3 regions of the Rossellomorea sp. RS05 genome follow, and region 3 is predicted to be linked to each of the others. Evidence: riboswitches for the same ligand, from Rfam matches in the RefSeq annotation. Region 3 holds a riboswitch; each other region holds the start of a gene.
What was found. A riboswitch is a leader RNA that binds a small molecule or an ion and turns the genes downstream of it on or off. The one in region 3 is predicted to bind cyclic di-AMP.

Region 1 (8,194 bases), on a different contig from region 3:
GATCGGGAGAAGCGCATAGGCGACAAGAGCGATAATGGAAGGGACAGTCCCGATTCCGACAAGGGGGATCAAGAGTCCGAGGAGGGCCAGCGACGGAATCGTCTGGAAGACGGCCGTGATGCCGATGATCCCTTCAGCTATCTTCTGCTTCCGGGTCAAATAGATGCCCAGTGGAATCGATATGATAAGCGCAAAGAACAAGGCAATGAAGGAGATTTCGATATGCTGTAAGAGATCGTTAAGCAATTCGCCTTTCCGGTTATTGAACGTTTCCATCAATCCATTCATCCTGTTTCACCTGCTTTCACTCCTGCAAGATGCCGGATGATGGTTTCCCTTGAAACGTATCCGACGGGGGTCCCGTCTTTTTTCACGATTGCGATCTCTTCCTGTGCAAGGGCTGAAAGGGTTTCGTCAATCGTGCTGTCGATCGGGATAGATGCCCGGTCCACATCCATCGGTTCTTCAATCGGTGAGAGGAGATCGGCCAGGTTGAAGTCATTCTCAAGGGAATGTCCTTTCCCTCCGATGAAATCCCGGACAAATTCATTGGCAGGATGATGGATCAACTCTTCGGGTGTCCCTACCTGGGCGACTTCGCCGTCCTTCATGAGGCAGATGCGATCTCCGAGCTTCAGGGCCTCCTGCATATCATGGGTGACAAACACGATGGTTTTCTTGATCTCCTTCTGGAGGGACAGAATATCATCCTGGAGCTTTTCCCTCGTGATGGGGTCGAGGGCGCTGAACGGTTCATCCATCAGGATGAATTCCGGGTCTGCCGCAAGGGCGCGCGCGACTCCGATCCGCTGCTGCTGACCACCCGATAATTCACCGGGCTTACGGTCTTTATAGTCAGTGGGTTTAAGACCCACCATCCGTAAAAGCTCATCCACACGCTTGCTTGTCTTTTCTTTAGGCCACTTCTTCATCTCAGGGACGATGGCGATATTCTCCTCGATGGTCATATGTGGGAACAGTCCGATATTCTGTAGCACATACCCGATGTTCCATCTCAGCTCGTGCACATTGTATGTACTGACTTTCTCATCATTGATATAAATCGTTCCATCAGATAACTCAATGAGTCGGTTGATCATTTTGAGCGTCGTTGTCTTTCCGCATCCACTGGGACCGATCAGCACAAAGATTTCCCCATTTGGAATAGTGAAACTGACTGAGTTCACGGCCTTCTTATTTCCGTCAAACACTTTTGAAACATTCTCAAATCGTATCATTACTTACCTCCTTCTTATCCAATAAGTACCCCTTTAAAAAGAACCTACCTAATAAGATTCCTTTTATTCATACAAGATAAACGCTTTTTCCAAGTAAATAAGGAGCAAACCTACAAGAAAATATCTCGAATTAAAAGTTTTTTCTCCCAAACCATTGACATCGAAAGAGCATCCATCATATAATTATCTCGAATTAAAGATATTTTAATTCAAAACAAAAGAAGGAATACAGAAGCAAATATTGAAAATAGTATAAATACGACGAAGACCGTTTCTTTCCGCTGCAGGCACTTGCTTTCCACGGGGAGGAAGTCGAGCCTCCTCATTCTTGCGGGGTCTCGATCATCCCTCTATTCCCGTAGGAGTCAAGTACCTTCCGCTCCAATGCACTCTGGGTATCATCTCAGTTGCGAAAGAGTGGAAGGAATGAGCAGGATCATTTCAGAAAAGAAATCAGAAATCGTTTTTGAATGAGTTACACCCATCAAGTCTGTTATGAACACATTCTCTTCATTTCAACGAAAAGTGAGTGGTAGCGGAGGGGTGCCGACTCCTGCGGGAAAGGCGGGCAGGTGAGACCCAGCAGGCGCAGCCGATGCGGCTCACCGCCCGCCCCGCGGAAAGCGGCACCCCGCAGCGAACACGAACGGACGAATCTATCCACCATGAACTTCACAACAAAAAATTCATATAAACCATTCCGAACCAAAGGGGAGATCCACCATGCAAAAACGAACAGCTGGAATCCACCACATCACCGCCATCGTCGGCCATCCACAGGAAAACATCGACTTCTATGCAGGCGTCCTCGGACTTCGCCTCGTCAAACAAACCGTCAACTTCGACGACCCGGGCACCTATCATCTTTACTTCGGAGACGAAGGCGGAAGTCCAGGAACCATCATCACCTTCTTCCCATGGGCAGGAGCACGCCAAGGAGTGATCGGCGATGGGCAAGTAGGTGTCACCACCTATGCCGTACCAGCAGAAAGCCTGGCATTTTGGAAAGAGCGCCTGAAGACGTTCAACATTGAGGCAAAAGAATCACAGCGTTTCGGCGAAACGTATCTGACGTTCGATGATCCACACGGCCTTCATCTGGAAATCGTGGAGCGAGAAGGCGGGGAGAACAACGGCTGGTCGTTCGGAGGGGTATCTTCCGACGTCGCCATCAAAGGGTTCGGTGGAGCCATCCTTCTATCTGCACGCCCTGAAAAAACGGCTGAATTGCTGGAGCAGGTGATGGGTCTTGAGAAGGTAGGCGAGGAAGGAGACTATATCCGCTTCCGATCTACGGCTGACATCGGAAACCTCATCGACGTGAAGAAAACCTCCGTCGGCCGTGGACGCTCTGGAGTGGGGACGGTCCACCATATCGCATGGCGGGCGGAAGATGACCAAGACCAGCTCCAATGGCAGCGCCTTGTCGGCGAAAGCGGCTATGGCGTCACTGAAGTGAAGGACCGAAACTACTTCAACGCGATCTACTTCCGTGAGCATGGAGAAATCCTCTTTGAGATCGCGACGGACCCACCAGGGTTTGCGCATGATGAAACGGTGGAAACAATGGGAGAGAAGCTCATGCTGCCTGAGCAGTATGAAGGGCACAGGGACAGGATTGAGCAGGCCCTGATCCCGATCGAAGTGAAAGAGCTAGAATAATCGGGGAGTGATTTCATTGATTTCCATTGATCCATCGCAGCTATCGGCCAAGGATAACTACAAGTTCCTCATCGGAAGCATCATCCCGAGGCCGATTGCATTCGTGACATCCCAGTCGCCGTCAGGAACGGTGAACGGAGCACCATTTTCCTTCTTCAATGTCGTTTCGGCGGACCCGCCGATGGTATCCATTGCCGTCCAGCGCAAAGCGGGTGAACAGAAGGATACAGCAAGGAATATCGCACAAACAAAGGAATTTGTCGTCCACATCGTGGATGAAGGCAACGTAAGCAAGATCAATGAAACGGCAGCCAGCTTGAAGCCGGATGAGAGTGAAGTGGAGCTTGCCGGATTAACCCCGATCCAGAGTGAGGTGGTGGGGGTCCCAGGTGTCGAGGAAACGAAAGTACGGATGGAATGCGTGCTGGAGCAGATCGTCACTGCCGGGGGAGCCGATCTTGTCATCGGTCGGATTGTCAAGTTCCATATCCGCGAGGACCTGTATGAAAAAGGCCGTATCGATAAGGAGAAGCTCCAGGCTGTCAGCCGTCTGGCGGGGAATGACTATGCCAGGGTCGGTGAAACCTTCACAATCAAACGACCGGACTGAAGGAAGCACATCTAGAGTCAGAGGAGAATGAACATGGGATTTTTCAGTAAACTATTCGGAACACAACAAAAGGAGGAAACAACGATGGAAAACGTAAAAGTAGCAGTGATTTATTATAGTTCAACAGGTACCAACTACAAGATGGCCCAATGGGCAGAAGAAGGGGCGAAGGAAGCCGGCGCAGAAGTGAAAGTACTGAAGGTGCCTGAAACAGCGCCACAAGGTGCCATTGAATCCAATCCAGCTTGGAAAGCACATGTGGAGGCAACGAAAGATGTTCCGGAAGTGACGCTTGCCGATCTTGAATGGGCCGACGCCATCATCTTCAGCATCCCGACCCGCTTCGGGAACGTGCCCGGACAGGTGAAACAGTTCATCGATACGACTGGTGGACTGTGGTTCAACGGGAAGCTTGCCAACAAAGTGGTCAGCGCCATGACATCAGCCCAGAATCCACATGGAGGCCAGGAGCAAACCATCCTGTCTCTATACACGACGATGCACCACTGGGGAGCAATCGTGGCATCCCCTGGATACACAGATCCTGTTCTCTTTACAACAGGAGGAAACCCATACGGTACGAGTGTGACCGTCGACCAGGAAGGCAATATGGTCGAAAACGTGGAGCCTGCCGTGAAGCATCAGGCAAAACGTACCGTCACCGTCGCTGGCTGGGTCAAGCAAGGTAACCAATAACGCAGAATCAGCCGCAGGGATCGTTCCCTGCGGCTTTTTTTATTGAGTCAGTTCTTTCTCGAGGTTCCGGTCAAGGACGAACACTTCGATCCTTTCACCGGACCTGGTGCTGATATCGCTATGACTTGTAAGGACGTGGCAGTTCGTCAGCTTTTCCACGACGGCTTCGAATTTTTCCCCGTACATCTCCCGGAGGATCTGCCTCATCTGCTTCACGAGCTTCCGTCCATTATCATGTTCCACCAGATGCTTTTCTTCTACGGTGAGGACGCCCTTGAATCGTGCGATCACCATATCTTCGACGATGTAGGTCCTCGTCTCCTGTGGTCCCCTCCCGATCAATTCCCTTTGGAGCTTGATGAAGGCTTCGCTCAGCTCGGCCTCTAATCGTTTTTTCGTTGCCATATGATCCTCCTGAATTCCGCGTGCGTCTTTTCAACGACAATCGTACGTCCATAAGGTAGGGGAAGTCAATCCTATTTTTTATGTTTTAAAAGAATAGAAATAATGAGAATGGGTGAGTAATAGGGAGTAAAATGAAGTTATTTTTATTGTATTGATTGAATTTGACTGTTTTATCAGGTTTTTGCTCGTTTACAACGGAATGAACTCGGAGTAATATCAATTTCATAAACAACAGCATCAACCGGCCTAATCTCGAAAGAGAGCGGAGGAACCAATTTTTTGGGGTTAATTCTACTGTGTAGAAGGGATGAGAAAACTCTTTCGCCATCCTACCCGTCAGCTAACTTCGTCGGCTAAAGCGAAGGAGGTCCACAAGACCGCCTTAATCAGGGGGCATCTCTTGTTGCAGACATCTGTGACGTGAGGGGCAGCCTGTGTATGTAGGTCTTTTTATTATGCCTATACGAAAAAGAATACGTGGAAGACAGAATGCAAAGAAGGCATGAAGCCTGCTGGGCATTAAGTAGACCAATGTGTGCTTTTTCTCCAATTCTATGAAGATCATGTTCATGATTTTCACATGGGGAAGAAGTGTGCGTTGGTCTATTTTTTTCGGTCTGGGCCAAAAAGTAAAGGAGGAATCAAGATGGGGGATCTGTGGATGATGGTCATGATGGGCTTGCTTACCATGGCGATGGCAGGGCTCTTGAAATGGTCCGGATCCATTGCAGAACCGGGAAAGGATGAAGAGAAATGATGATGTTGGCGATCGCTCTGATCCTGGTGGTCTATCTGTGTTATGTGTTGCTAAATCCAGAGAAATTTTGATATGGGGTGAAGGAAAGTGGTTTCCACGATTGGTTCAGTTGTACTTATCATGTTCATTGTCATTCTATTGGCAAAGCCTGTAGGGCTCTATCTTGCACAGGCATTCAATACGGAGCGGACGCGCCTTGACCGGGTATTCCTCCCGGCAGAGAACATCCTCTTCCGGCTCGGTGGTGTCCGGGCGATCAATCAGACTTGGAAGAGGTATGCTGCTTCCCTGCTTCTGACGAACGTATTCATGATCGCGCTTGTGTACCTGGTTTTCAGACTTCAGGGGGTACTTCCCCTGAATCCGGCAGGGATCAAAGGGATGGATGCGTCCCTTGCTTTTAATACGGCCATCAGCTTCATGACGAATACCAATCTTCAACACTACAGCGGTGAAACCGGTTTGTCGTATCTCGCCCAGATGGCGGGCGTTCTCTTCATGATGTTCGCGGCACCTGCAACCGCGTTGAGCGGGGTGATGGCCTTTATCCGGTTGTTAGCCGGAAAGGGGGCGGGGAATTTCTTCGTTGATTTCATCCGTTCCATCACCAGGGTGCTATTGCCCCTCGCGTTCATCACCGGCTTGATCTTCGTGGCACTTGGGGTACCACAGACGCTTTCACCATCTGTTACCGTGCAGACCGTGGATGGTGGGAGTCAGGAGATAGCACGGGGTCCCGTAGGCTCATTCTTATCAATCAAGGAGCTCGGGAACAACGGTGGTGGATTCTTCGGAGTCAACTCGGCTCATCCTTTTGAGAATCCGGGGTCGTTCAGCAATATGCTCCAAATCCTTTTGATGTTCCTTCTGCCTACGGCGATTCCCTTCGCGTATGGAAGGATGATCGGGAATGAGAAACAAGGGCGTCTCTTATTCGTCTCGATGATGATGATGTTCGTTGTCATGCTCTCTCTGGCCATGGTGGCGGAATCCCATGGGAACCCGGAATTGAATGCTCTCGGGATCCATGGGGCGAGCATGGAAGGGAAGGAAGTACGGTTTGGTCCCGGGGAGTCGATCCTGTATGCCATGGTGACGACGGCTTCAGAGACGGGTGCGGTCAATACCATGCATGATACGCTTACGCCTTTGAGCGGGATGCTGGCTCTGTCCAATATGCTCCTCAATGCCGTATTCGGTGGTGTGGGTGCCGGGTTCCTCAATGTCATCATGTATGTCCTGATCGCCGTTTTCCTATCGGGATTGATGATGGGCAGGACTCCGGAGTTCCTTGGTAAGAAGATCGAAGCCAGCGAGATGAAGCTCATAGCCGTCACCATGCTGATCCAACCGCTCCTCATACTTGGTGCATCGGCCATCGCCCTTTATGTTCATGCAGGGACGGATGCCATCTCCAATCAAGGGTTCCACGGACTGACGCAAGTCATGTATGAATTCACGTCGTCTGCTGCCAACAATGGATCAGGGTTTGAAGGCCTGGGGGATGCCACGCCATTTTGGAACATTTCCACGGGGATCGTCATGTTCATCGGGCGGTACTTCGGAGTCATTACCATGCTCGCTGTCGCTGCATCCCTGGCCAAGAAGCGGCTTGTTCCGGAAAGCATCGGAACCTTCCGTACAGATTCTCCCCTATTCGGCACCATCTTCGTGGGGACGATCATGATCGTGGGAGCGCTGACGTTTTTTCCGGTCCTCGTGCTGGGACCTGTTGCAGAATATTTAACACTATAAGCTGGAGGGATAAGAAATGGGAAACCATTTGTTGAAGGATCAGGAGGAGGACATCATCTCACCGGCAAGAGAGGTGCCGTCGCCTTCTGTTGAAAAGAATAGCAAGGGCTCATCGTTACTATGGAACGCACTTAAAGAATCAATCATGAAGCTGGACCCTAGAAGGATGGTCAAGAATCCCATCATGTTCGTAGTGGAAATCGGGTTCTTCATCTCCTTCATCCAGGTGTTTTTACCACAAAGCCCAGGAGGGACGGGAATATGGTTCTCTCTCTCGGTCGCACTCATCCTGCTTTTTACGGTATTGTTTGCCAACTTTGCCGAGGCTTTGGCCGAAGGGAGGGGGAAGGCCCAGGCCGGGGCATTGAAGAAGTCCAAGCAGGATATGATCGCTAACGTCAGGATGAAGGACGGATCGATCCGCCACATGCCTTCTGACAAACTGAAAGTCGACGATATTGTCATCGTATCCCAGGGGGAATGGATACCGGGGGACGGAGAAGTGATCAAAGGCATCGCATCGGTGGATGAATCCGCCATTACCGGGGAGTCAGCTCCCGTGATGAAGGAAGCAGGAGGGGACTTCAACTCCGTGACGGGAGGAACGAGGGTTGTCAGTGATAGCATCACCATCCGGATTACGAGCAACCCGGGAGAATCCTTCCTGGACCGGATGATTTCCCTTGTGGAAGGGGCCGAGCGTCAAAAAACACCGAATGAAATTGCCTTGAATACCGTCCTGACCAGTTTGACATTGATCTTCCTGTTCGTGGTGATGACCCTCCCGTTCTTCACGAACTACCTTGGGTTCCAGATAGATACCGAAGTCCTCATTGCCCTGCTCGTATGCCTGATCCCGACGACGATCGGCGGGCTGTTATCGGCCATCGGAATCGCCGGGATGGACCGGGTCACACAGTTCAATGTGCTGGCCATGTCCGGTAAGGCGGTGGAAGCAGCCGGGGATATCAACACGATCATCCTTGATAAAACAGGGACGATCACATTCGGGAACCGGATGGCAAGTGATATCATTCCGGCTGGGGAAGGGGAAGAAGAGCTTCCTTACTG
Region 2 (8,194 bases), on a different contig from region 3:
TCCCTCAGCAAGGCTTCAGCACCCTGGATGATTTCTTCGAACGGACCGGAACGATGACTCAACTCCATGACAGACATGCCAGTCCCGCTGTAGTTCAATAATTCTTTTTGTACTTTTTCCAATACTGGACGGGGAAGAACCGCTGGACCTGCAGAAAAATTGAACACTTGCTTCAACAAAAACATCACCTGCACATTCGTTCAGAATTTTCCCAAAGTATAAGAAGAAACACGGTATCCGTCAACAACCCTGACGAACGAAGAAAACGCTTACGAAGTAAGATTTTAAGAAATAGCGCAAATATCGTTGGGTTCTTATTGTTTTTGGAATAATCACTTAACCATAAAAAAATAAGACAGCAAAAGCTGCCTTATCCTGTCAATATATCTTCTTTTGGATAGCGAATCTTCTCTTTACCCGGCCGTGAGAGGGAGTAGGCGAGTGTCAACGGACCCATCTTCCCTGCGAACATGACGAAGATGATGACCCACTTCCCGACGGTACTCAACTCCGGACTGAAGTTCATGGACAAGCCCACGGTTCCGAAAGCCGATACCACTTCAAATAGTAGCGTGAGGAAATCCGCTCCTTTTTCCGAGATGGTAAGAATGAACAGGGACCCTACCACCAAAAGGACGCTAAGCGTGGAGATCGCAAGGGATTTCAGGATGACCGATTGATCAATGGAGCGCCGGAAGATCTTTACTTCTTTTTTATCCCTCAAGAAGGCACCGACCGCGAGAAGGATCATCAGGAATGTCGTAAGCTTGATCCCCCCGCCTGTAGAGGCGCTCCCTGCTCCGATAAACATAAGAAAGACTGTAAAGAAGATTGTCGGACTTTCCATCTCTCCATAATCAAGCGTATTGAACCCTGCCGTCCTAGGTGTCACAGCCTGAAAGTAGGAAGCCAACCCTTTATCACCAAGAGAAAGGGGGCCGAGTGTACCCGGGTTGTTATACTCCAAGACGAAGATGATGATCGTTGCCGCGACATTGATCAAAAGCGTACCTAGGATCATGATCTTCGAGTGAAGGGACAGCTTTTTGAAGGTACGGGATTTCCACCCGTCCACCAAAACGGTGAACCCAATCCCACCGATAATGAAAAGGGAGGATAGTGCGAATGTGATGACGGGATTTCCTACAAATCGCATCATGTTATCCGGCCACAGACCGAAACCGGCATTATTAAAAGCGGAAACAGAGTGAAAAAGGCTGTAAAACAAGCCTTCTGACCACCCGTATCGGGGCACCCACTGAGTGGCAAGGAACATCATTCCAATCCCCTCCACCAGCAAGGAAAAGATGAAAAGGTATCTCACGAGCATGATCACCCCGCCAACAGAGGTCTGATTCAACGACTGTTGCAGCAACAGCCTTTCCTTGAATCCGATCTTCTTCCCGAGCATCATGACGATAAGGACGGCGAACGACATGATGCCCAGTCCCCCAAGCTGTATGAGGCACATGACGACAATTTGGCCGAAAACGGTGTAGACGGAGCCGGTATCGACAACGGCAAGCCCCGTCACCGTCATGGCTGAAGTTGTGGTAAAAAGGGCTTCGAGCCACGTGATTGGCTCAGTCGTCGATATGGGAAGCTTCAACAGAGCCATTCCCACCATGATGAAAAAGGCGAAGACCGCCACCAGCAGCTGCGGTGGACTTAAATGAATGACCCTGTATCTCATGGTTATACCCCTTCTTTTTCGAATCGATTGATATCACGATTATGTCCGATGACAATCAATAGATCTTCCAGTTCAACCGTATCGTCGGCGCTAGGTGAGACAATGACTTCATCCCCCCGATGGATGGCAATGATATTGCATCCATACCGTGCCCGGACATCCAGGTCCATGAGCGTGAGGTTTGCGACTTTAGACGAAGCCCTGACCTCTACGATGCTGTGCTCCTTAGAAAGCTCGATGTAATCGATGATTTTCTCCGATGTCATATGGTGAGCGATTTTCTTCGCCATATCCCGTTCAGGATGGATGACCTTATCGGCACCGATCCTTTCAAGCACCTTTTGATGATACGCATTTGAGGCCTTCACCCAGACCTCCTTGACACCCAGCTCTTTCAGAAGCAGTGTAGTCAGGATGCTCGCCTCCACGCTTTCCCCGAATGAAACAATCACGTGATCGAAGTTACGTAGTCCCAGGGACCTCAAAACGGACTCATCCATGGCGTTGGCCTGGACGGCGTGTGTCGCCACATCCGCGTAGCGCTGAACGACCTCTTCGTGCAGATCGATTGCCAGTACCTCTGTATCAAGCTTGCTCAATTCCTCCACCAGGTTCCCCCCGAATTTCCCAAGGCCGATAACGGCGAATTGCTTCTTCATGATGTACTCCTCCAACTGAACGTTACTGATATTTTCGTATCTTTTGTTGTTTTCTACTTGTTCATTCATCTTCCATGATAAATCGTGCTGATTCAAAAAATGACGGCACAAAAAAGACCGCAGGAACTAAGCCTGTGGTCATCGTCAATGCGATTCCAAGGTTCATTCACTCCCATTTACGCTTACGAGGTTAGCTGACGGATTCGGGCCATGGAAGCAGCCCTACCTTAAAAGGATTCACCCCTGTATGAACTCGGGTCCCCCGCTTCTGTAAAGAATTAAGCGATGATATGATCAAAAGCAACCAGCTTTGATGATAGATATATTACTCCTAGACCCATTCGTTGTCTATAACTATTTTAGTCTTTTTTTCGCGGAAAATGAGATATGGATGAACCACCATCATTTACTTGCTCCATCAATGGTTTCGAACCCTGTGTTTGGGGAATATTGCTTATAAAATGCAAACTGAAGGGAAGAAGTAGCCATGGCTGACATTACATCGGTCCTGCCTTCCGGTAAGGACAATTCAAAGGATATCAAACCCTGGATCAGGGGGTTCGCCCGCATAGGATTCATATCAAGGGGGCTCGTCTACATGCTGATCGGCGCCCTCGCCGTCATGGCGGCATTCGGAGTGGGCGGCAGCACATCCGACTCGAACGGGGCCTTCGCAGCCATTGCATCAAAGCCTTTCGGTGAGGTATTATTGTGGATCGTCGGCATCGGACTTCTCGGTGTGGTCATCTGGAGCCTCATCCAAGCTATTACCGATCCCGAATACCACGGGGACCAGGGAAAATCCATCGTGCGGAGGATGACCCACATCTTCACGGGTGCCGCTTACGGGATCCTCGGCTTCAATGCCATCGCCATCGCCCTTCACGCCAAAGGCGGCTCCAGTTCCGAGCAGACCATGTCTGCAAAGCTCCTATCCCAGCCTTTCGGTCAGTGGATCGTGGGCATCGTTGGGCTGGCCATCATCGGATTCGCCCTTCACGAACTGTACTCTGCATATACAGAAAAATTCGCGAAGCAGTTCAAGAAAGGCAGCATGTCAAAGCACGAGTGGAAATTCAGCAAAAGGACAGGAAAAATCGGCCTCACTGCCCGAGGCATCGTATTCCTTCTCGTAGGCTACTTCTTCATCCGTACCGCCATCACGGCTGATCCTGATAAAACCAAGGGACTGGACGGGGCACTATCCGAAATTGCCCAGCAGCCTTTTGGACAATGGCTGCTCGCCATCGTAGCAGCTGGACTGTTCCTCTACGGGGTCTTTGAGATCCTCAGAGGGAAGAATCGACATTTAAGCATATTCTAAGCCCATCCCCGGGCTTTTTTATTTGAGAAGAGGTATTAACTATGAAGACATTATGGACGAAATACAAGAGCATATCCCTGATCACGAAAATCACCGTAGCCCTGATCCTCGGGGTCATAGCAGGCGTGACCTTCGGAGAGCGTGCCGCCTCCATTTCCATCCTGGGGGACATCCTTATCAATCTCCTGTCGTTCCTGATCATCCCCCTTATCCTCTTCACACTCATGACAGGTGTGAACCAAACAAGCATCAAGGAACTCGGGAAAACGGGGAGCAAAGTGTTCCTTTACTATCTTCTTACATCCGCCTTCGCCATCATCGTGGGGTTGGCTGTCGCGAGCATCTTCCAACCAGGGACCGGAATGGAGCTCGACCAATCCCAGTCATTCGATGTTCCCGATGATCCGGGCTTGAAAAGCGTCTTCCTGTCGATCATTCCAGACAATATCATAAAAGCTTTCACAGAGCTTAACCTGTTGGGGATCATCTTCACTGCCATCGTGTTCGGGACCGCCATCTCCTATTTGCGTTCCACGAAAGAATATGGTGAACTGGGGGAGCACGTATTCAAAGTCATCCAGGGACTCAATGAAGCGAGTCTCGCCATCATGAAGGCGATCCTGCACTATCTCCCTATCGGCATTTTCGCCATCATGGCCAAAACGGTTGGAGAACAGGGTGCGGGGACACTCCTATCCCTCGGCAACATGATCATGGTCCTGTATATCGCACTCATCGTCCAGCTGTTTCTCTACACCGTTGCCATGATCATGGTCAAAATCAACCCCCTTTCGTTTTATTCAAAGGCACGCACTCCCATGATCACGGCCTTTGTGACACAAAGCAGCACCGGCACCCTGCCTTTATCTCTTCAGGCAGCCAGGGAGATGGGGATTCCTAAAAGCCTCTATGGATTAAGCCTTCCCCTCGGGGCGACAATCAACATGGATGGTGCCGCGATCCGCATTGCAGTATCCGCGGTCTTCGCCGCAAACGTCGTCGGTGACCCGTTGAGCCTGACAGATATGGCTCTCGTCGTGGTCGTCGGAACCCTTGCCTCCATTGGAACGGCAGGCGTACCGGGAGCTGGCATCCTCATGATTGCCACGGTGTTCACCCAAATCGGCCTTCCCATGGAAGCCGTTGCCCTCCTGACCGCCATCGATGCCCTTGTCGGCATGGGCTGCACGGCCATCAACATCACCGGTGACCTTGCAGGAACTTCGATCATTCATCGGTTGAGTGGTAGAAAGAATTAGCGAAAGAGGCTGTCGTTGTGTGCGACAGCCTTTTTCGTGGGGATAAAAGTGAGGAGATTGGGGTGGATATTGTTTTCTACTACACAGGTATCAGAGTTGATTGGAAAGTGGGGAACACCTTTCATCCCCCTAGTTTTAACCGTGATTCTTATTTGTTGCCTGCTTGTGTATGGGACCGTTCCTTTTCGCTGCAGACGCCTGCTTTCCCGCGGGAAGGGCGTCAAGCCTCCTCGTGCCTGCTGGGTCTTGCCACTCCTTCTTTTCCGCTGGAGTCAGGCGTCTTCCGTTGCAATTTACTCTTTGGTTCGAGATGATGTGAGTTTTGATTTCTTCTGATTGGTCATTCGAGGGGACACTATCCGTTACCCAAACCGGTTTCCTTCATGATAGTGTGCTGAGGTTTGGGACCGTTCCTTTTCGCTGCAGACGCCTGCTTTCCTGCGGGAAGGGCGTCAAGCCTCCTCGTGCCTGCGGGGTCTTGCCACTCCTTCTTTTCCGCTGGAGTCAGGCGCCTTTCGCTTCAATCCACTCTTTGGTTCGGGATTAGGGATAAAGGAATCTTAGACTTTGGGTTTATTTCATAGTGCAGCGATACTTAACAATCCTCTCTTTTTACTCCACCCTCTACCTGCTGGATGGGAATGAAGATAGCACTATCATGTCACCAACTCCCTTAAGCAGAGAACTCCCTCTGACTACCATCACGTAGTGCAGTGTAGCGGAGGGAGACCGACTCCAACGGGAAAAAGCGGGCAGGGTGAGACCCCGCAAGCATGAGGAGGCTCACCGCACGCCCCGTGGAAAGCGGGCTCCCGCAGCGAAACGGAACGCGCCCCTCTTTTCACTCCCCCATAAATGCTGGATGGGGTAAAGGTATCCCTCTCCAAAACCCTTATAGGTGGAGAACTGAATCAAGCTACCACCAAACAGTGCAGTGCAGCAAAGGACGGCCGACTCCCGCGGGAATAGAGGCAAGTTTGAGACCCTGCAGGCGAAGCCGAAGCGGCTCAACTGCCTCCCCGCAGGAAAGCGGCCGGCCGCAGCGAAACGGAACGGGCCCCTCTCTGCACTCCACCCCATAACAAAGGGATGGAACCGAGCCAATATCTCCTTTCCACCCAAACAAAAAATCCCCCACCGGCATCAAACCAACCAGTGAGGGATTTCCCTTATCCTCCAAGGAACACAGCACCGTACACGAGCGCCCCGCCAATCACCAACGCAGGGCTAACCTTCCACCTCTCCAACAAGAGATAGCTGGCAACCCCGATGATCAACGTCTGCACAATCCCGATCCCACCATACGAATCCACAAGGAATTCCATCGTCATGATGCCAAGAAGGATTGCAATCGTCGGCCTGACGATCGTTGTCATGTTCTTCACCTTAGGAGAATCTTTAAACTTCATCAACAACCCGAGCAAGAACAGCATCAGCAGAAGCGAAGGAGCAATCGTCGAGAATAACCCGATTGCTGCCCCCAGTACACCGCCCTGCTGATAGCCGATATAGCCGGCCATTTTCGTATTGATCGGACCCGGAAGCGCATTGGCAAGGGCGAGCATTTCACTGAACTGACTATCCGTCAGCCAGCCGTACCGGTCCACGACCTCCGCCTGAATGAGGGGGATCGAGGACGGCCCGCCGCCATATCCTAAAATATTCGGAACAAAGAAAGCCATGAAAATATGCACATACGTCATGAAGCTTTCACCTGCTTTTCATTCACAGGTTTCTTGGACATTAGGGCAAGCCCGAGTAACACTGCAATTACAATTCCCGGGTGAACCCCAAGTCCTGAGAGGAGCAAAAGGCTCACTGCCAAAAGTCCGATTGTGATCTTCCAGCCAAGGCTCTTTTTCGACTTTTTCACAAAGTCCCACGTCAGGACACCGAGCATGACCGCGACCACTGGGACGACCGCCTGAGACATCCCGTGGACCCACGGGCGGTCTTTATAGGAATTCAATGCCGTCAGCATCAGGATCAAGAGTAGGACGGTCGGGACACTTGTGGCGATGATGCTCACGAGCATGCCGAGCACTCCCCCGACCCGATGCCCGATATAACCGGCCATCTTTGTTGCAATCGGTCCAGGCAGGGCATTTGCCAAAGCGAGGGTATCCGAAAACTCATCGTCACTCATCCATTTGTATTTCTCGACTACTTCTTTATGAAATAGTGGTATGGAGGAAGGACCTCCCCCGAATCCAAGCATCCCTACGCGGAAAAATGCCAGAAATAACTGCCACTGTTTCATTCATCACACCTCATTTCAATCGTTAGCGGGGTCTCCTACCAAGCGGAGATGGCCCCGTCCGTACGGGATTCCGTCCCTCCCATTAAAACACCATTGGTAGGGTTTCTCCAAATGATTTGCCCCCGGCCAAATGAACCGTGATCGGTCGCGACCTGAATCTCGTGACCGCGCCGGGCAAGTGCTTGTGCGATGTGATTCGGGAATGTCGGTTCGACAGCTACCTGTTTCCCCTTCATCCACTGCCATCTTGGTGCATCGAGGGCAGCCTGTGGATTAAGATGAAAATCAATGGTGTTCATGACGACTTGAAAATGACCTTGAGGCTGCATGTAGCCTCCCATGACGCCGAATGGCCCTACAGCTTCACCTGCTTTTGTCAGGAAGCCGGGAATGATCGTATGGTATGTCTTCTTTCCAGGTTGAAGGGCATTCGGATGCGCCGGATCCAAGGAGAAATCATGACCGCGGTTTTGCAGTCCGATCCCGGTGCCAGGCACCACGATTCCGGATCCGAAGCCCATGTAGTTGCTTTGAATGAATGAAACCATATTCCCTTCCCCATCAGCAGTGGCTAGGTATACGGTTCCCCCTTTGGGAGGCTCATATTCCGTCGGGATGATGGCATCTTCCCCGATGACAGAGCGCCTTGCTTCGGCATAGTCTTCGCTCAGGAGATGCTCAACGGAAACGGGCATATCCTCCTCTTCTGTGATGAACGCTTTTCCGTCGGTAAAGGCGAGCTTCATGGCTTCGATTTGTTTATGGTATGTATCGATGCTCTCCTTCTCCGTGACGTCATAGCCCTTCATGATGTTCAGCCCCATGAGGGTGACAAGGCCCTGGCCATTCGGTGGGATTTCCCACACATCGTACCCTTTATAATCAGTAGAAATCGGATTCACCCATTGTGGTCGGTAGGAGGCAAGGTCCTCTTTTGACAAGAAGCCTCCGCCTCGTTGGACAGCTTCAGCTATTTGTCCAGCCAATTCACCCCGGTAG
Region 3 (8,194 bases):
GATATGCCGAAGGAAATGCAGGACCAAGGCGGGTTCGAGAACCGTCGTGTGGCCGAGGCGTTTGCACGCTACGCAAAAATCTGTTTTGAGCGGTACGGTGACCGGGTGAAGAAGTGGTTCACATTCAACGAGCCCATTGTACCAGTCGAGGGCGGCTACCTGTATGATTTCCACTATCCCAATATCGTCGATGGGAAGAAGGCTACTCAGGTGGCGTATCACACGATGATTGCAAGTGCACTTGCAATCTCGGAATATAGGAAAGTGGGAGACGGAAAAATCGGAATCATCCTCAACCTGACGCCTTCCTATCCGCGGAGTGAGCATCCAGCTGACGTCAAGGCATCCAAGATAGCGGATCTTTTCTTCAATCGAAGCTTCCTTGATCCTTCGGTTCTTGGGGAATATCCACAGGAGCTGATCGACCTCCTTGCCGACCATGATCATCTTCCGACTACGCACGAAGGAGACCGGGAACTTCTTAAGCAGAATACGATTGATTTCCTTGGGGTGAATTACTATCAGCCAAGGAGGGTGAAGGCGAAGGAGTATCTGCCGAACCCAGAGGCCCCGTTCATGCCTGAATGGTTCTTCGACCACTATGAGATGCCGGGCAGGAAGATGAATCCGTATCGCGGGTGGGAAATCTACGAAAAGGGCATTTACGATATCATGATGAATCTGAAAGAAAACTACGAGAATATCGAGTCGTTCGTTTCCGAGAACGGCATGGGTGTCCAAGATGAAGGGCGCTTCGAGAAGGATGGCATGATCCATGACGATTACCGGATCGACTTCATAAGGGGCCATCTCGAGTGGCTGCATACGGCCATTGAGGAAGGCTGCCAGGCGAAGGGGTATCATTTATGGACGTTCATGGACAACTGGTCTTGGATGAATGCGTATAAAAATCGCTATGGATTCTATCAGGTGGATCTCGATACAATGGAGAGGAAGCCGAAGAAGAGTGCCCACTGGTTCAAGGAAGTATCGACACAAAATGGATTTTAAGCATTGGCGAAGGCGGAAGGGAGGAACGGGGCATGAATACGCGATTCAAACGGATATTAAAAGAATTGATGGCGGTTGACGGCCTGGTGACGGGCAGTCATTTGGCCGGGGTGTCTAATGTCTCCTCCCGGACGGTACGGGAAGATGTGAAGCAATTGAATGAGTGCCTCGAGGGACATGGTGCCGTCATCAGGGCGGTCCGTGGCAGAGGCTATACCCTTGAAGTCGGAGATGATGCTGCTTTCAGGACCTTCCTACAGGAGCTTCTAGAGGTCGGTACGGATAGGCCGGTTGCCCCTGAGCAGCGGGTAGGCTATCTTATCAGGCGCTTCCTTCAAACCGATGGCTACTTGAAGATCCAGGACCTCGCCGATGAGATCCACGTGAGTTTTTCCACCCTCCAGAATGATTTGAAGGATGTAAAGGATATCCTCAGCCGTTATCACCTATACCTTGTCAAAAAGCCGAATTATGGTCTGAAGGTGGAAGGTGAGGAAGTGAATGTCCGGTTCTGTCTTGCCGAATATGTCATCGATCGTACCACACCGGTCCGCAGGCAGATCCAGACCCTTCCCGATCTGCATGATGAGGAGCGTCTTGCTTTAATCTGGACGGTGGTGGAAAAGTATGTGGATCGTCATGGTCTTCAGATGTCCGATATTGCCATGAACAATCTGGTTATCCACATTGCAATTGCCTGTAAGCGGATGATGTCGGGCAATCTCATATCTGCCATCACCCTCCAGATGGAGGAGATCCTTAAAGAAAAGGAGTACATCATCGCAGGGAAGATGGTGGAAGAGCTCAATGAAGAGCTCGGTGTGTGTTTTCCACAGGTGGAAATCGCCTATATCGCCCTTCATTTATTGGGTACCCGTCTTGTGACGGAGCAGAGGCTTGAAGTCGAGTATCTGCAAGATGCAAAAGGTGAAGGGTATGCCGTCCTTGTGGATGAAATCCTCCGGGCCGTCGAACAGGAATGGAAGATCCGCCTGACAGGAGATGAAGAACTGCGGGCAGCCCTCCTCATCCATCTGAAGCCCGCCATCAACCGATTCCGCTACGGCATGAATATCCGCAATCCCCTTTTGGACGATATCAAGAAAAACTATCCCGTTGCATTCGAGGCAGGGGTCGTGGCCGGAAGGATCATTGATGAAAACATGGAGGTTCAGATCGACGAAAACGAGATCGGTTACTTGGCCCTTCACCTGGGAGCAGCCATGGAACGGCAAAACCTTGCCGGGTCGGGGCCAAAGCGCGTCATCATCGTATGTGCATCGGGTGCAGGGAGCGCCCGTATGATCAAGTATAAGCTTCAATCGAAATTCCGCCATGAAATGGACGTAGTGGCCACCACTGAGTATTATCACCTGAAGAACCACAACTTGGATGAGATCGACTTCATCATCTCCTCCATTCCCCTGGAAGAAGACCTCCCCATACCCGTCATTCATGTAAGAACCATCCTATCAGGAGAAGACTATACCAGGATCCAGTCTCATCTGGATCTCCAGCCGCATTCACATCTGACCTATCTGAGGAGGGATTGCCTGTGGATAAACGAACAGTATTCCACCAAGGAGGACGTACTCTCCGGACTAACAGACAAACTGGTGAAAAAAGGGCTCGTCGATCCGACCTTTTATGACAGCGTGATGCGACGGGAAGAGATTGCCTCCACCTCTTTTGGGCCACTATTGGCCGTACCCCATCCCATCTCTCCACAGTGGAACGAGACCTTCCTTGCCATCTGTTCACTTGAAAAGCCTGTATTATGGAATGGCGAGCCTGTGCAGCTTGTTTGTGTCTTGAATGTAAAAAAAGAAAGTACCGAAGATCTGCAGATGGTCTATGCCTTTTTAACCGACTTGGTGGAGAATCAGGAGCTGGTCCAACGATGTCTCAAGTCGCAGTCTGTAAGTGAGCTGTGGCAGATCCTGACCGGTGTTTGAATGTGCCATCTATCCCTTTTGACCTGACCCGCCCTGAGCGGTATAATCTGGTATGAATGGCTTTAGGGAGAGGATGCACGTGCACGTCGAAGAAGTAAGGAAACATCTCCATGCTTTCAAGAATGATGCCGGCCAGGGAATGAGCCGAAAGCTCGACCTCGAAAAGGAGGAGCGCCTCCTGAACAGGATGGCCGATCTGGAACCTTGCGATGAGTGTGAATCGGGGCTGATGGAGCTTGGAGAAGAGTATAAGAGATTGAGAGCAAGATTGCCTGAACTTGAAAAATCGGATGTTCGTTCACATAGGAAAGTGCTGAACAAGCTGCTGAATCATGTCCACAAGGTTCATAAGGTGGTGCCCCAAAACTACTATATCGGTGTATTCATGCCCCTTGGTCTGACCTTCGGGATGCTGATTGGCCTGGGATTCCTCGAGAATATGGTGTATGGGTTCACCTTGGGGATTTCAATTGGCATCGCCATCGGTGCCGGACTTGACGCGAAAAGCAAAAAAGATGGATTGACGTTTTAAGAAGAAGGATGACGATTGTGGTCATCCTTCTTTTTTGTTCTATTAAACGAGTGTTTGAGATCATGATCACCGGTTTATCAACAGGTTATCCACTTTAAACAAACGTTTGATTAAAAATGGCCTGCCGGATCCTTTCCTTTGCCCCTTTTCGCCACTTCTTCACAGCCTCGGGCGACACACCTTCCAGCTCGGCGATTTCGCTGATCGAGAGCATGTGGAGAGAATGAGAGATGACCCACTTCTTTTGATTGAGCGTAAGGTTCCCGCAGTAGGAAAGGAGGGTTTCCAACGCGAGAGTATCCAGGTCGTCACCGCCGGCTTCCGTTGCTCCTTCCTCCAGTTCGACTCCGCGCTCTTCTTCCCTCGCTTCCCTCTTCAACTCAGTCAGGATCCGTCCCCTGATATAGGAATAAGCGAAGGATGTGAACGTTCCTTTAGAAGAGTCAAATTTTCCGTATGCCTCCCAGAGGGCGATCAAGCCGGTCTGGTAATAGTCATCATGATTCTTGTAGATGCGCAGGGTGTGGATGATTTTGTGGATCATCTGGCTGTACTGTTCATGGACGAGTTCAAATGGTTCCATTTCCTATTCCTTTTGAGCAGGCGCCGCTCTGTTTTCCCGGTATATCCACAGTAAGGGAGAAAAGGATGGGTGACAAAAGACCTAATCATCTCTACATCAGGGGATAAAGCTGCTTGGACCTGTGGATAATGGAAGTTTCTTTTAAGAAAACCTCAAGTTTTCTGTTAATTTAAGAAAAATGAAAATTGATCTATGAATTTGTCAGAATTTATGGTTCGGTTATCTACACGGATATACAAATATTGCCACTTCTTTCCTTTATGATAGAGTTCATAGATTGGAGGGACGAGTGAATGAAAATAGGATTGGTCATGTTGGGTCTGCTGACCTCATCGGTTGTGATCGGGGGGAAGTATCACTGGGAAGGAGAGGTGAGAGAAGTGCAGGCTTCGGCCTACGCCTCCCATCAGGAAGTGCTGGAAGTAGAGAAGGCGGAAGCAGAGAAGAAGGCAGAAAACGAAAGGCACCGGCTGCAGGTGTTGGACCGGATCAATGGGTTGCCCCGTGATGTTCAACCGCTCTTCAGGGAAAAAGAGGCCCAAGGGAAACCTGTACACATGATGATCGCTGGGTCATCCTCGACGTCGGATGAAGAAGGAGCATGGCCGGATACAGTGAAAAAGGCATTGACGAAAGAGTATGGAGAAGAACTTCTATCTATCTCAATTCATGAAATCGGAGGAAAGACATCCGGAGAGGTGATGAAGGAAGGACTTCATCTTCCGTTGGCAAAAGAAAAGCCAGACCTCCTCCTTTTGGAACCGTTTCTTCTGGCGGATAATAGTCACATCGATATGAAGGAAAGGCTGAAGAATCTATCTTCCATCCTGGATACGTTCAAGAAGGCGAATCCTGATGTCATAATCCTTCTGCAGCCCTCCAACCCGATTCCTGATGCGCACTACTATCCATTGGAAGAGAAGAAGCTGAGGGAGTATGCCAAGGATCATCACTATCCATACATAGATCATTGGAAGGCTTGGAATGACGTTGAATCCCAGGTGACAAAGAAGGAACTTCCGAATAAAGAAGGGAATGAAGTGTGGTCCTCCTTTATGGTGGATTATTTTGTGGATAAGTCCAATTGAACCTGGCATACGCCGGGTTTATTTTCTTGCTTAAAATAGATCTTTCGATGTGTGGTTTACCCTGTAAAAGTTAAAATTTCTAATAAATAACTTTTCTGAAATATCTTTATTTAAAAAACATTTGACAGTGTATTGTTTGAGGATGTATATTATATTTTGTAGACTTCTAAAATAAAACTTTTTTAGGATAATAAAGTCACCACTACAATTAAATAGTATGGCTTAATCGATCGAGCGGAGGAATCATGCAAGTGGTATTTCGATACCTTGGGGTGCATCCTTTTACTAGGTAGGGAACTCTCAATCCCGAATCCGACAGTTAACTCCGTATGCCAGTTGAGAGAAAGAACCTTTATTTTTCAACCAAAAGGCTGTTCTTTCTTAAGAACGGTCTTTTTTGCTTTACGCACATCATCCAAGAGGGGGACCATCTATGAAAAAAATTCGTTTCGGTTTAGCCACCCAGATCTTCGTCGGGTTGATCCTGGGTATCCTTGTCGGGGTCATCTGGTTTAATGACCCGCGTGTTGCTACGTATCTCCAGCCGTTGGGAGACCTTTTCCTTCGCTTGATTAAAATGATCGTCATTCCGATCGTCATCTCCACTCTCATCGTAGGAGTGGCAGGCACCGGGAATGGAAAGGCGTTCGGTCGCCTCGGGGCAAAGACGATCATCTATTTCGAGGTCATCACGACCGTCGCCATCATCCTCGGAATCATCCTGGCGAACGTGTTCCATCCTGGAAGCCACGTCAATCTTGGGTCTGTGGAGAAAACAGACATCCAATCCTATGTTGATACTTCTGAAAGTCAGCAAGACAAATCCATTGCAGAAACCTTCCTGCATATCGTTCCGACAAACTTCTTCCAATCCATCGTGGAAGGGGATATGCTGGCGATCATCTTCTTCTCCGTGCTATTCGGACTTGGAGTGGCAGCCATCGGTGAACGTGGGAAACCGGTCATTAAATTCTTTGACGCCGTGTCCCACGCCATGTTCCACGTTGTGAACATGGTCATGAAGGTTGCACCACTCGGCGTGTTCGCCCTGATCGGGGTAACCGTTTCGAAATTCGGGATTGATTCCCTTGTATCACTCGGAAAGCTCGTCGGCCTCGTCTATGCGGCCTTGATCTTCTTCCTCATCGTCGTGTTGGGGCTGGTGGCCAAATGGGCCGGAGTGAATATCTTCACCTTACTCAAATACTTGAAGGATGAGCTTCTACTCGCCTTCAGTACATCAAGCTCCGAGACCGTCCTTCCACGCGTCATGGAGAAGCTTGAGAAGATGGGCTGCCCGAAGGCCATCGTATCCTTCGTCGTACCGATCGGGTACACCTTCAACCTTGATGGATCGGTCCTGTATCAGGCCATCGCTGCCCTGTTCCTCGCGCAGGTCTACGGCATCGACCTTTCCATCATGCAGCAGATCACCCTCATCCTTGTCCTTATGGTGACATCAAAAGGGATGGCTGCTGTACCTGGTACATCCTTCGTCGTCCTCCTTGCCACCCTTGGTACCATCGGGGTGCCAGCAGAAGGCCTTGCCTTCATCGCAGGGGTCGACAGGATCATGGATATGGCCCGTACCGTCGTCAACTTAACAGGAAACACCCTTGCCGCTATCGTCATGTCCAAATCAGAAGGGCAGTATGACGCAGATCATGGAAATGAAGTCATGAAGGCTGGTTAGGAAAAAACCTCCGCTCAGGAATCAATTGAGCGGAGGTTTTTTGTTATGGATTCTTTACAAATCCCTAATATCTCTTCCATATTCCCTTCATATCCAGGGGCTAGACTGGATGAAAAAGGAGAAGGATGTGGACCGCATGTTCCATTTGATCAAATCAGACTACAGGGCATATGGGTTATCCCCGAAAGGATTGATCATCAGCTTCTTCAACGCTTCAACCTTTTGGCTGGTCGTCATGTACCGGATCGGGCACGCCCTTCATGTAAAGCGGGTGCCGCTCATTCCCAGGATCCTCCGGTCGGCAGGGATCATTTTCTATGGTGCCGAGATTTCCTACGGTGCCGAAATCGGTCCCAGCTTCCGCATTGCCCACTCGGTTGGAGTGGTGATAGGAACGAAAGTGAAGGCCGGGGCGAATTTCGAGGTGTTCCAAAATGTCACGATCGGGGGTAGGGACCAGGAGCGGAATGGTCAAATCAAGCCGATTATCGGTGATAATGTGACCATCTTCACGGGGGCCGTCGTGGCCGGTCCCGTCATCATTGGGGATAATGTGTCAGTCGGGGCAAATTCAGTCGTGACAAAGGATATACAGCCGGATGTAATCGTTGCGGGAGCGCCTGCCAGACCGGTGGGAAAGGTAGAGGTGGCGCATTCTTTGAGGAGTATGAGCGTATAGGAAAACCAGAGGCAGAATCGACTCTGGTATTTTTACTTGCGGTTTGTAATGTCGTCAAGATAGGTGCGCAGTTCCTCACCAAGTCCATCCCGCTTCAACGCAAAATCAATTGTGGCCCGTATAAATCCGAACTTATCGCCGATGTCATATCGCTCCCCGTCGAATTCCTGGGCATAGACCGGGTGGTTCCTACTATAGTGATGGATGGCGTCGGTGAGCTGGTATTCGCCTCCTGCTCCGGGTCCGAGGTCTTCGAGGTAGGAGAAGATCTCGGGGGTGAGGATGTAGCGGCCCATGATGGCAAGATCTGATGGGGCATGGGAAGGGTCCGGTTTCTCGATTAGCCCGTCGACGATGTGGCAGCCTGAACGCGCGGTTTGCGGATCTGTTTGGACAATCCCATATTTTCCGGTTTCGTCGTGGTCGATGCGCTGGACCCCGAGGATGGGACCTCCCAGCTCATCGTACGAGCTGATGAGCTGCTGCAGGCACGGAACCTTGGAGTCGATGAGGTCATCGCCAAGCATGACGGCAAAAGGGGAATCCCCGATGAACGAGCGGGCACACAGGACGGCATGCCCGAGTCCGAGTGGCTCCTTCTGCCTGATATAATGGATGTTTGCCAAGTTCGAGATCGACTGTATCTCTTCTAG

Region 1: another riboswitch for cyclic di-AMP. It lies ahead of kdpF (K(+)-transporting ATPase subunit F); the one in region 3 lies ahead of ABJ225_RS20615 (cation:dicarboxylate symporter family transporter).
Region 2: another riboswitch for cyclic di-AMP. It lies ahead of ABJ225_RS13880 (potassium channel family protein); the one in region 3 lies ahead of ABJ225_RS20615 (cation:dicarboxylate symporter family transporter).

What each region holds. Positions count from the first base shown of each region.
Region 1 covers NZ_JBDKWY010000005.1:203,313-211,506, forward strand. Annotated here, with positions in the region: gene ABJ225_RS14680 (ABC transporter permease/substrate-binding protein) at 1-288, opposite strand, end outside; gene ABJ225_RS14685 (ABC transporter ATP-binding protein) at 285-1,238, opposite strand; gene ABJ225_RS14690 (ring-cleaving dioxygenase) at 1,962-2,900, shown strand; gene ABJ225_RS14695 (flavin reductase family protein) at 2,917-3,510, shown strand; gene wrbA (NAD(P)H:quinone oxidoreductase) at 3,544-4,206, shown strand; gene ABJ225_RS14705 (Na-translocating system protein MpsC family protein) at 4,246-4,611, opposite strand; cyclic di-AMP (ydaO/yuaA leader) riboswitch at 4,845-4,981, shown strand; gene kdpF (K(+)-transporting ATPase subunit F) at 5,371-5,439, shown strand; gene kdpA (potassium-transporting ATPase subunit KdpA) at 5,489-7,123, shown strand; gene kdpB (potassium-transporting ATPase subunit KdpB) at 7,140-8,194, shown strand, end outside.
Region 2 covers NZ_JBDKWY010000005.1:42,457-50,650, reverse strand. Annotated here, with positions in the region: gene serC (3-phosphoserine/phosphohydroxythreonine transaminase) at 1-176, opposite strand, end outside; gene ABJ225_RS13885 (TrkH family potassium uptake protein) at 371-1,693, opposite strand; gene ABJ225_RS13880 (potassium channel family protein) at 1,696-2,352, opposite strand; cyclic di-AMP (ydaO/yuaA leader) riboswitch at 2,517-2,647, opposite strand; gene ABJ225_RS13875 (DUF1206 domain-containing protein) at 2,840-3,676, shown strand; gene ABJ225_RS13870 (dicarboxylate/amino acid:cation symporter) at 3,718-4,935, shown strand; gene ABJ225_RS13865 (hypothetical protein) at 5,719-6,015, opposite strand; gene ABJ225_RS13860 (chromate transporter) at 6,105-6,638, opposite strand; gene ABJ225_RS13855 (chromate transporter) at 6,635-7,195, opposite strand; gene ABJ225_RS13850 (gamma-glutamyltransferase family protein) at 7,231-8,194, opposite strand, start outside.
Region 3 covers NZ_JBDKWY010000012.1:4,543-12,736, forward strand. Annotated here, with positions in the region: gene ABJ225_RS20590 (glycoside hydrolase family 1 protein) at 1-1,011, shown strand, start outside; gene ABJ225_RS20595 (BglG family transcription antiterminator) at 1,044-2,966, shown strand; gene ABJ225_RS20600 (PrsW family intramembrane metalloprotease) at 3,046-3,498, shown strand; gene ABJ225_RS20605 (sigma-70 family RNA polymerase sigma factor) at 3,593-4,081, opposite strand; gene ABJ225_RS20610 (SGNH/GDSL hydrolase family protein) at 4,375-5,169, shown strand; cyclic di-AMP (ydaO/yuaA leader) riboswitch at 5,379-5,517, shown strand; gene ABJ225_RS20615 (cation:dicarboxylate symporter family transporter) at 5,603-6,862, shown strand; gene ABJ225_RS20620 (serine O-acetyltransferase) at 6,972-7,541, shown strand; gene galU (UTP--glucose-1-phosphate uridylyltransferase GalU) at 7,574-8,194, opposite strand, start outside.